DNA from 2 places in the Pseudomonas hormoni genome. Region 2 is predicted to be linked to the other one. Evidence: predicted binding sites of a transcription regulator. Region 2 holds the regulator's gene; the other holds the start of a gene.
What was found. Region 2 encodes sigma-54, which starts transcription at its own class of promoters, with help from an activator protein. Its sites were predicted from a motif close to ANTGGCATNNANNTTGCTNT; they were not measured.
Positions count from the first base shown of each region.

Region 1: the regulator sigma-54 is predicted to act here: its motif matches at 3,158-3,177, upstream of KJF94_RS04500 (flagellar basal body rod protein FlgF).

Region 1 is NZ_CP075566.1:971,963-977,451, forward strand. It holds gene KJF94_RS04485 (4a-hydroxytetrahydrobiopterin dehydratase) at 1-49, opposite strand, end outside; gene phhA (phenylalanine 4-monooxygenase) at 154-945, opposite strand; gene KJF94_RS04495 (sigma-54-dependent transcriptional regulator) at 1,317-2,876, shown strand; gene KJF94_RS04500 (flagellar basal body rod protein FlgF) at 3,232-3,972, shown strand; gene flgG (flagellar basal-body rod protein FlgG) at 4,018-4,803, shown strand; gene flgH (flagellar basal body L-ring protein FlgH) at 4,856-5,489, shown strand, end outside.
Region 2 is NZ_CP075566.1:253,846-259,334, forward strand. It holds gene rapZ (RNase adapter RapZ) at 1-529, opposite strand, end outside; gene ptsN (PTS IIA-like nitrogen regulatory protein PtsN) at 532-996, opposite strand; gene hpf (ribosome hibernation-promoting factor, HPF/YfiA family) at 1,009-1,317, opposite strand; gene KJF94_RS01105 (RNA polymerase factor sigma-54) at 1,392-2,885, opposite strand; gene lptB (LPS export ABC transporter ATP-binding protein) at 3,070-3,795, opposite strand; gene lptA (lipopolysaccharide transport periplasmic protein LptA) at 3,795-4,343, opposite strand; gene lptC (LPS export ABC transporter periplasmic protein LptC) at 4,330-4,902, opposite strand; gene KJF94_RS01125 (KdsC family phosphatase) at 4,910-5,434, opposite strand; gene KJF94_RS01130 (KpsF/GutQ family sugar-phosphate isomerase) at 5,434-5,489, opposite strand, start outside.

The DNA of each region.
Region 1 (5,489 bases), 720 kb from region 2:
GGGCATCGGCGCGGCAGGCTTCGCAATGAGCTTGGTTCAATGTGGACATGATGTGTTCCTGAAATCGAATTATTGGAAATCGGCCGTCAGTGTCACCACGCTAAACCAAAGCGTCGGTTCCTGACAGGCTCACTTGATTCTAAAAGCTACGGATCACGCGGCTTTTGGTTTGGGCGGAAATTTCGGTGCGTGCAAGCCCAGCTGCATGCCTTGCTTGACCATGCCCATGATGTCTTCGTGGGCAAGATCGAACAAACGCTTGAGGTTCGGCAGGACAAAGTACAGCGGTTGCAGAATGTCGATGCGATACGGCGTACGCATGCACTCCAGCGGATCGAACGTCTGATGCTCAGGTTCGTCCGACAGGCAGTAAACGGTTTCTTTCGGCGAGGAGAGAATGCCGCCGCCGTAAATGCGCTGGCCTTCGGGTGTGTCCACCAGGCCGAACTCGATGGTCATCCAGTACAAGCGCGCCAGGTAAACGCGTTCTTCCTTGGAAGCCTGTAGGCCTAGTTTGCCGTAGGTGTGGGTGAATTCGGCGAACCAGGGGTTGGTCAGCAGCGGACAGTGGCCAAAGATCTCGTGGAAAATGTCCGGCTCTTGCAGGTAATCCAGCTCTTCGCGGGTACGAATAAACGTCGCCACCGGAAACTGTTTGTTCGCCAGCAATTCGAAAAAGGTCTGGAAGGGAATCAGTGCGGGAACCCGGGCCACTTGCCAGCCGGTGGTTTCACCGAGGACCTTGTTGATTTCACCGAGTTGCGGAATGCGGTCGTGGGGCAGACCGAGTTTTTCGATACCGTCCAGGTATTCCTGGCACGCACGCCCTTCGATCACTTTCAGTTGGCGAGTGATCAGCGTGTTCCACACCGCATGTTCTTCGGCGGGGTAGTCGATAAAACCTTGCGCATCGGGCTCGCGAGCCACGTATTGCGTCTGCTTCATGCTGCTCTCCTGCTAGGGGATTTCGTTCTTGTTATGTCCTGCTATGGACCCAGAAATACCTCAATGATTGCGGCATTGCAGTAGGTGATCGGCGCTCCCTGTAGGAAAGAACCGCGAAAAACGTAAAGTTTTCGTTACGAATCGGTACCCGCCGCGTAGTTGCTGAGATTCTCGGGTTTGAAAAGCGCTTTGGCTGTCACATAATCTTGACGGTAATCTGAGTGCCCCATCAGAAAAATCGGGCGCTAACCCTGTGGGAGCCAGCCTGCTGGCGATAGCGGTGTGTCATTCGACATCAACATCACCTGATGCGACGCCATCGCCAGCAGGCTGGCTCCCACAGGTCAATCATCGTTTATCAGGTCTTTTATATGCGTATCAAAGTCCACTGCCAGAACCGCATCGGCATTCTGCGCGACATTCTCAACTTGCTGGTCGAGTACGGGATCAACGTCGCCCGTGGTGAAGTGGGTGGGGAGCATGGCAACGCGATCTACCTGCATTGCCCGAACCTGATCAACATTCAGTTCCAGGCACTGCGTCCGAAATTCGAATCGATTGCCGGTGTCTTTGGCGTCAAGCGAGTAGGGCTGATGCCCAGCGAGCGTCGGCACATGGAACTCAATGCCTTGCTCGGCGCCCTGGAATTTCCGGTGCTATCGATCGACATGGGCGGTTCGATCGTCGCGGCCAACCGGGCAGCGGCGCAGTTGCTCGGTGTGCGTGTCGATGAGGTGCCGGGGATTCCCTTGTCGCGTTACGCCGAGGATTTCGATTTGCCGGAGCTGGTGCGCGCCAACAAGTCGCGGATCAACGGGCTGCGGGTCAAGGTCAAGGGCGATGTGTTTCTGGCCGACATCGCGCCGCTGCAATCGGAGCATGACGACAGCGAGGCCATGGCCGGCGCGGTGCTGACGCTGCATCGTGCCGATCGGGTAGGGGAGCGCATCTACAACGTGCGCAAGCAGGAGCTGCGCGGGTTCGACAGCATCTTCCAGAGTTCGAAAGTGATGGCCGCCGTGGTGCGTGAAGCCCGGCGCATGGCGCCGCTGGATGCGCCGCTATTGATAGAAGGCGAAACCGGCACCGGCAAGGAGTTGTTGGCGCGGGCCTGTCACCTGGCCAGTCCGCGCGGGCAGTCGCCGTTGATGGCGCTCAACTGCGCAGGTCTGCCGGAGTCGATGGCCGAGACTGAACTGTTCGGCTACGGCCCCGGCGCATTCGAGGGGGCGCGGGCCGAGGGCAAGCTCGGGCTGCTGGAGCTGACGGCGGGGGGGACGCTGTTCCTCGATGGCGTCGGGGAAATGAGCCCGCGCTTGCAGGTGAAATTGCTGCGCTTCCTGCAGGACGGTTGCTTCCGTCGCGTAGGCAGTGATGAAGAGGTTTATCTGGATGTGAGAGTGATCTGCGCGACGCAGGTTGATCTGTCGGAATTGTGCGCCCGAGGCGAGTTTCGCCAGGATTTGTATCACCGCTTGAACGTGCTTTCGCTGCACATCCCGCCGCTGCGCGAATGCCTGGATGGCTTGACGCCGCTGGTGGAGCACTTCCTTGATCAGGCCAGTCGGCAAATCGGTTGCCCGCTGCCGAAACTGGCGCCGGCGGCCATGGAACGGCTCGGTCATTATCATTGGCCGGGCAATGTCCGACAGCTGGAAAACGTGCTGTTCCAGGCGGTTTCGTTGTGCGAGGGCGGGACGGTCAAGGCTGAACACATTCGCCTGCCAGACTACGGCGTGCGTCAGCCGCTTGGCGACTTCTCCCTTGAAGGCGGGCTGGATGCGATTGTCGGGCGCTTTGAAAAAGCCGTGCTGGAGCGTTTGTATTCCGAACATCCGAGCAGTCGGCAATTGGGCAAGCGGTTGGGGGTTTCGCATACCACCATTGCCAATAAGTTGCGTGAGTATGAGGTTGGCAAAGAACCCGGCTAGACCGCTTTTGTGGCGAGGGAGCTTGCTCCCGCCGGGCTGCGGAGCAGCCCCAGAATGAACGTCCGCATTACTACAGGCGGATCCCGCAGGATGGTTTTGCGGTCGCTTCGCGCCCGAGCGGGAGCAAGCTCCCTCGCCACAGGTGATGGGTTGACCTCCAAGGCTGGCTGTTGCCGCGAAGCGGCATAACACCGCCGGTTTTTCGTCTTCGACACAATCCCCCATTCCCTTCTGAACCCCTCAAGTCCTTTGTTTGCCGGGCCCCGCGCCGTCAGAAAAAAGTTGGTCTGCAAATTGCTTATGGCTCAGCAGTACAGCGGTGGGCGGCAAACGTCCGGCATGCAGAGGAAAGAGTGTGGACAAGTACCTTTATGTGGCAATGACCGGCGCCAGCCAGAATGCACTGGCGCAGAAGGCTCATGCGAACAACCTGGCGAACATCTCCACCAACGGTTTCCAGAAAGACCTGGAGCAGGCGCGTTCGATGCCGGTGTTCGGTGACAGCTTTCCGGCGCGTGCTTTTGCCATGTCTGAACGTCCGGCCACCGACTTCTCTTCGGGCTCTCTGGTGGAAACCGGTCGCGACCTCGACGTCGCGGTGCAGGGCAATGGCTGGATCGCCGTGCAGAACCCGGACGGTGGCGAAAGCTACGTGCGCACCGGCAGCCTGAACGTTGACGCCCTGGGCGTATTGCGCGCCGGCAACGGTATGCCGGTGTTGGGCAATGGCGGGCCGATCTCCGTGCCGCCCGAGCAGCAGATCGAAGTCGGCGAAGACGGCACCGTCAGCATCCGTGCGATGGGCGAAGGTCCTCGCGTGATGGCGGAAGTCGACCGCATCAAGCTGGTCAACCCGGATTTCAAGAACATGACCAAGGGCCTGGACGGTTCGATCCACACCAAGGACGGCCAGCCGGCGCAAGCCGATGCCAACGTCAAACTGGTGTCCGGGTTCCTTGAGTCGAGCAACGTCAATGCCGTGGAAGAGATGACTTCTGTACTGGCCCTGGCCAAGCAGTTCGAATTGCACATCAAGATGATGAACACCGCCAAAGACGACGACCAGGCCATGGCTCGGGTCTTGCAGATCAGCTAATTATCAGAACGTCGCGCCGTAAAACAGGCGCACGAGGAGAATCGAATGCTTCCGGCTCTATGGGTTGCCAAAACAGGTCTGTCCGCCCAGGACACCAACCTGACCACCATTTCCAACAACCTGGCCAACGTGTCGACCACGGGTTTCAAACGTGACCGTGCCGAGTTCCAGGACTTGCTGTACCAGATCAAACGCCAGCCGGGCGCCCAGTCGACCCAGGACAGCGAACTGCCGTCGGGCCTGCAAATTGGTACCGGTGTGCGAATCGTCGGCACCCAGAAAAACTTCAACGCCGGTAGCCTGCAAACCACCGAGCAGCCGCTGGACATGGCCATCGACGGTCGCGGTTTCTTCCAGATCCTGCAACCGGACGGCACCACGTCCTACACCCGTGACGGCACGTTCCACCTCGATTCCAACGGCCAGATCGTCAACGCCAGCGGCTTCGCCCTCGAGCCGGCCATTGTTATCCCGAACGACGCGCAGACCTTCACGGTCGGTCGCGACGGCACCGTGTCCATCACCATTGCCGGCAACCCGGCGTCCCAGGTGATCGGCAACCTGCAAACCGCCGACTTCATCAACCCGGCCGGCCTGCAAGCGGTGGGTAACAACCTGTTCCTGGAAACCGCCGCCAGCGGTGCGCCGCAAGTCGGTACGCCAGGCTTGGCCGGTTTTGGCACCACGCTGCAGAACACCCTGGAAACGTCCAACGTCAGCACGGTAGAAGAGATGGTCAACATGATCACCACTCAGCGCGCCTACGAGATGAACTCCAAGGTGATCTCCACCGCCGACCAGATGCTCTCGTTCGTAACGCAGAATCTGTAATCAAGTCTATGAGGCGGCCATAAGGTCGCCTGCAACACCGTGAGGTAGGGTCATGAATCGCTTTGTATCTGTTCTGGCACTGAGTGGGGTCGCCGCGCTGGCGGGGTGCGTCGGTCCGACGCCCAAGCCCAATGACCCTTACTACGCCCCGGTGTTGCCGCGTACGCCGTTGCCGGCTGCCGCGAATAACGGCTCGATCTACCAGGCCGGTTTCGAACAGAACCTGTACAGCGACCGCAAGGCGTTCCGGGTCGGTGACATCATCACCATCACCCTGAACGAGAAGACCCAGGCCAGCAAGAACGCCAACTCGCAAATCGGCAAGAACAGCAAGGCCAGCATCGGTTTGTCCTCGCTGTTCGGCACGATACCCAACACGAATAACCCGCTCAGCGATGGTGATCTGACGCTGGACGCCGGCTACAGCGGTGACCGCGCCACCAAGGGCGACAGCAAGGCCGGGCAGGGCAACAGCCTGACCGGTTCGATCACCGTGACCGTCGCCGACGTGTTGCCCAACGGCATCATCGCCGTGCGCGGCGAGAAGTGGATGACCCTCAATACCGGTGATGAACTGGTACGGATCGCCGGCCTGGTCCGGGCCGACGACATCGCCACCGACAACACGGTGTCGTCGACCCGCATTGCCGATGCACGCATCACCTACTCGGGCACCGGTTCGTTTG
Region 2 (5,489 bases):
CGCGCTTGAATCCAAAAGACTCCACCAGGAACGCAGTGCCGGGTTCGGGCTGGTTCAGCAGGCGCAACTTGATGGTATCGCGCAGCTGATACAGGTTCAGGTTCGTGGTGTTGACCTTGAGATCGGCGAGGTCGGCAATTGGCCCGAGCAGGCTGGTTTCATCGTTGATCGCCTCGGCCAGCGAGCGATTGGCGCTGCTTAGCGGGTGACGACGGCGGGTTTCCGAAAAGCGCTTGAGCAAGGTTTCTTCGTCGGCATCCAGATACAGGACATCGCACTGGATATGCCGGCTGCGGACTTCTGCGAGCAGTTCCGGAAAACGGGTCAGGTGACTCGGCAAGTTGCGTGCGTCGATGGAGACGGCAACCAGCGGCTGCGCGAGCTCAGTATGAATCAACGCACGTTCGGCCAGTTCCGGCAGCAACCCGGCGGGCAGGTTGTCGATGCAGTAATAGCCGTTGTCCTCGAGAACATCGAGTGCGGTACTTTTACCTGAGCCGGAACGGCCACTGACGATGATCAAGCGCATGATTAGTGCCCGTTTTGCTCGTCCAGGACAACCTGATACAAGGCTTCATTGCTCGCGGCGCTACGCAGGCGATCACGGACTTCCTTGCGATCAAGCATGCTTGCGATCTGGCGGAGCAATTCAAGGTGCGCATCGGTAGCCGCTTCCGGGACCAGCAGAACGAACAGCAGGTCAACCGGGGCGCCGTCGATGGCGTCAAAATCGATGGGAGCGTCCAGGTGCATCAAGGCACTGATGGGCGAGGTGCAACCTTTCAGCCGACAGTGGGGGATAGCGATGCCGTTACCAAAACCGGTCGAGCCAAGTTTTTCACGGGCAATCAAAGCCTCGAAGACATCTTGCATCTCCAGAGCCGGCACTTCGCGGGCGATCAGATTGGCAATTTGCTCGAGGGCTTTCTTTTTGCTGCCGCCCGGCACGTTCACGAGGGAACGGCCGGGGGTCAGGATGCTTTCAAGTCGGATCATGGGTTGGGAGTGTTAACGACCGGTCGCGCCCTGGAGGAGGCTTTGGGTCTTTTCCTTATGCTTTTTGAGTTGTTTATCCAGCTTGTCGGTCAGCGCGTCGATCGCCGCGTACATGTCGGTATGTTCCGCGTTTGCGACCACTTCATTGCCGGGAATATGCAGCGTGGCTTCGATTTTCTGCTTCAGCTTCTCGACCGTCATCGTGACTTGCACGTTGGTGATCTTGTCGAAATGCCGCTCTAATCGTTCGAGTTTTTCGCCGATGTAGGTGCGAAGAGGTTCGGTCACTTCCAGTTGGTGTCCACTGATGTTGACTTGCATACAGCTTCTCCTTCGTTGCCAGTGCATAAAGCGGTAGATCAGATGATCTACCACTGGAACGCTGTGGCGTGGCTCTACATCAACCGCTTGCGTTCGCTCGAAGGCGCGATCCCGAGGGATTCGCGGTACTTGGCGACGGTGCGGCGAGCCACCTGAATGCCTTGTGCCTCCAGTAAACCAGCGATCTTGCTGTCACTCAACGGCTTTTTCTGATTTTCCGCAGCAACCAGTTTTTTGATGATCGCGCGGATCGCCGTGGACGAGCATTCGCCGCCTTCGGAGGTGCTGACATGGCTGGAGAAAAAGTATTTCAGCTCATATATGCCCCGAGGGGTATGCATGAATTTTTGCGTGGTCACCCGGGAAATCGTTGATTCGTGCATGCCCACCGCTTCGGCGATGTCATGCAGCACCAACGGTTTCATCGCTTCGTCGCCGTATTCCAGAAAACCGCGTTGATGCTCGACGATCTGGGTGGCAACTTTCATCAGGGTTTCGTTACGGCTTTGCAGGCTCTTGATGAACCAGCGAGCCTCTTGCAACTGATTGCGCATGAAGGTGTTGTCGGCGCTGGTGTCGGCGCGGCGCACGAAACCGGCGTATTGGGCGTTGACCCGCAGCCGCGGTACCGATTCCTGATTCAGTTCTACCAGCCAGCGCTCGTTGTCCTTGCGCACGATCACGTCGGGAACGACGTATTCGGCTTCACTGGACTCGATCTGCGAGCCAGGGCGTGGGTTGAGGCTCTGTACCAGTTCGATGACCTGGCGCAGTTCATCTTCCTTGAGCTTCATGCGGCGCATCAGCTGGCTGTAGTCGCGGCTGCCGAGCAAGTCGATGTAGTCGGTGACCAGGCGCTTGGCCTCGGCCAGCCAGGGTGTCTTGGCGGGCAGCTGGCGCAATTGCAGCAGCAGGCATTCGCCGAGGTTGCGGGCGCCGATGCCCGCCGGTTCGAATTGCTGGATGCGATGCAGGACGGCTTCGATCTCGTCCAGTTCGATGTCGAGTTCCGGATCGAAGGCTTCGAGGATTTCCTCGAGAGTTTCGTCCAGGTAGCCCTGATTGTTGATGCAATCGATCAGGGTCACGGCGATCAGGCGATCGGTGTCGGACATTGGCGCCAGGTTCAGTTGCCATAACAGATGGCTTTGCAGACTTTCACCGGCCGATGTGCGGGTGGTGAAATCCCACTCGTCGTCATCGTTGCTCGGCAGGCTGCTGGCGCTGGTCTGGTAGACGTCTTCCCATGCAGTGTCGACGGGCAGTTCGTTGGGAATGCGCTCGTTCCAGTCGCCCTCATCGAGGTTGTCCACCGTCGGGGCGGTTTCCTGGTAGGAGGGTTCTGAGACGTCGGCGTTGGGTTGCTGTTCGGCTTTGTCGGCCAAGGGGTCGGCGTTATCGAAGTCGTCGCCTTCTTCCTGGCGTTCGAGCATCGGATTGGACTCCAGGGCCTCCTGGATTTCCTGTTGCAGGTCCAGGGTCGACAATTGGAGCAGGCGGATGGCCTGTTGCAGCTGCGGTGTCATCGTCAGCTGCTGGCCCATTCTCAAGACTAGCGATGGTTTCATGGCAGGGGCTAAACACCTTATTCGCCGGCGCACATGCGCCATCCACTACAGGGCGCCGAAGCGCCAAACATAAGCAAATTATATGCCCGAAACTGCAGCGTTTGCCTAGAGCGCTGTAACAATAAAAAAGTATTGATTTTTTATCGAGACAAACGCTCGGACAACCAGCCAGACACCTCAGCGCTTACAGGCGGAACTCATGGCCCAGATAAACTTCTTTCACGAGGTCATTGGCCAGGATCGTGGCAGAGTCACCTTCGGCGATCAGCTGGCCATCGTTGACGATGTAGGCGGTTTCGCAGATATCCAGGGTTTCACGGACGTTGTGATCGGTGATCAGCACGCCAATGCCCTTGGCCTTGAGGTGGTAGATAATCTGCTTGATATCGCCCACCGAAATCGGGTCTACACCGGCGAAGGGTTCGTCGAGGAGGATGAATTTCGGGTTGGTTGCCAGTGCCCGGGCGATTTCCACACGGCGGCGTTCGCCACCGGACAGGCTCATGCCGAGGTTGTCGCGGATGTGGCTGATGTGGAATTCCTGCAGCAGGCTTTCCAGCTCTTTGCGACGATCGGCCTTGTCGAGTTCCTTGCGGGTCTCGAGGATCGCCATGATGTTGTCGGCGACCGAGAGTTTGCGGAAGATCGACGCTTCTTGCGGAAGATAGCCGATACCGGCCTTCGCACGACCGTGCATCGGCTGGTGGCTGACGTCCAGATCGTCGATCAGGACGCGACCCTGATCGGCCTGAACCAGGCCGACGATCATGTAGAAGCAGGTGGTCTTGCCGGCGCCGTTAGGACCAAGCAGGCCGACGATCTGACCGCTGTCGATGGACAGGCTGACGTCGCGCACGACCTGACGGCTCTTGTAGCTCTTGGCCAGATGCTGAGCTTTCAGAGTTGCCATTACGGGGCCTTTTGCTCTTCGGTTTTCTTTTTCGGCTGGATCACCATGTCGATGCGCGGACGCGACTCGGTCACGTTGGTGCCTGTGGCACGGCCGGCGCTGGCGAGCTTTTTGTTGGTGTCGTAGACGATTTTCTCGCCTTGGGTAACGTTGCCGTCCTTGTCGATGACTTTGGCGCGATCGATCAGCACGACGCGGTCTTGCGAGGCGTGGTATTGGATGGTGACTCCGTAGCCCTGAACCGGCTTGGTGTCGCCAGCGGTCTGCAGCTGCTCGAAGTAGGCCAGGTTGCCCACCGAAGTCACCACGTCAATGTCGCCCGCAGCAGTTCGAGTGATGGTCACAGTATTGCCTTTAACGATCATCGAACCCTGGGTAATGATCACGTCACCTTTGTAGGTGGCAATACCATTCTTGTCGTCCAGCTGGGCATCGTCGGCCTGGATGCGGATAGGCTGCTGTTGATCGTTCGGCAGAGCCCAGGCGCTCACGCTTCCCAGTGCTGCGCCCAGACCGAGCAAAATAGGGAGAGTTTTAACGAGCCTCATACTGTCCTCTTACGTTCGATAGCAGGTGTATCCTGCTTTCTTTCAAATACGCTTTCATTCCCTTGCCAGTCGAGACACCACCAGCGCCGTCGATTCTAACGGGTTGATCGGTCTGCGCATATTGCTGTTGCGGGAACACTGTCATGCGGGTGGTGGTAATCAGGGTCTTGCGGTTTTTCTCGTCGAAACGCGTGATGCGCACCGAGTCGATCAGCTCGACCTGGGTGCCATCCGAATTGACTTCGCCGTGTTCGCTCTGGACGTGCCAGGGGAATTGGGTGCCGCGGAACAGGTTCAGGTCCGGGTTGGTCAGCAGCGTCACTTCGGTCGCCTTCAGGTGTTCAACCTTGTCGGACGTCATTTCGTACTGCAGCTTGCCGTCTGGCAGGTACTGCACGCTGTGGGCGTTGAGTGCGTAATAGTCGATCGCGCTTTCATCGACCTTTGCCACCGGCTGGTCGAGGAAGCGTTCCGGGCTGATGTTCCAGTAGCCGACCGCCGCAAAAATCGCTGCGATGCAACTGAACATCAGGATGTTGCGAAATTTCTTGCTCAGCATAGTTGGCTCACAGGTACGCAGCGTTGGCCGCATCGAGGCGGCCCTGGGCGCGCAGGATCAATTCGCAGAATTCGCGGGCGGCACCCTCGCCACCACGGGCCTGGGTGATGCCATGGGCGTGTTCACGCACGAAGCTGGCGGCATTGGCCACCGCCATGCCCAGGCCAACGCGGCGAATCACCGGCAGGTCTGGCAGGTCGTCACCGAGGTAGGCGACTTGCTCATAGCTTAGATTGAGTTGGGCGAGAAGTTCGTCCAGCACCACCAGTTTATCTTCGCGGCCCTGATACAGGTGGGGAATGCCGAGGTTCTTCGCCCGTCGCTCGACCACCGGGGTCTTGCGGCCGCTGATGATAGCGGTCTGTACGCCGGCTGCCATCAACATCTTGATGCCCTGGCCGTCGAGCGTGTTGAAAGTCTTGAATTCGCTGCCGTCTTCAAGGAAGTACAGGCGCCCGTCGGTCAGGACGCCGTCGACGTCGAATACCGCCAGTTTGATCTGTTTGCCGCGTTGCAGCAGGTCCGTGCTCATTACATTACTCCTGCACGCAGCAAGTCGTGCATGTTCAAGGCGCCGACCGGACGGT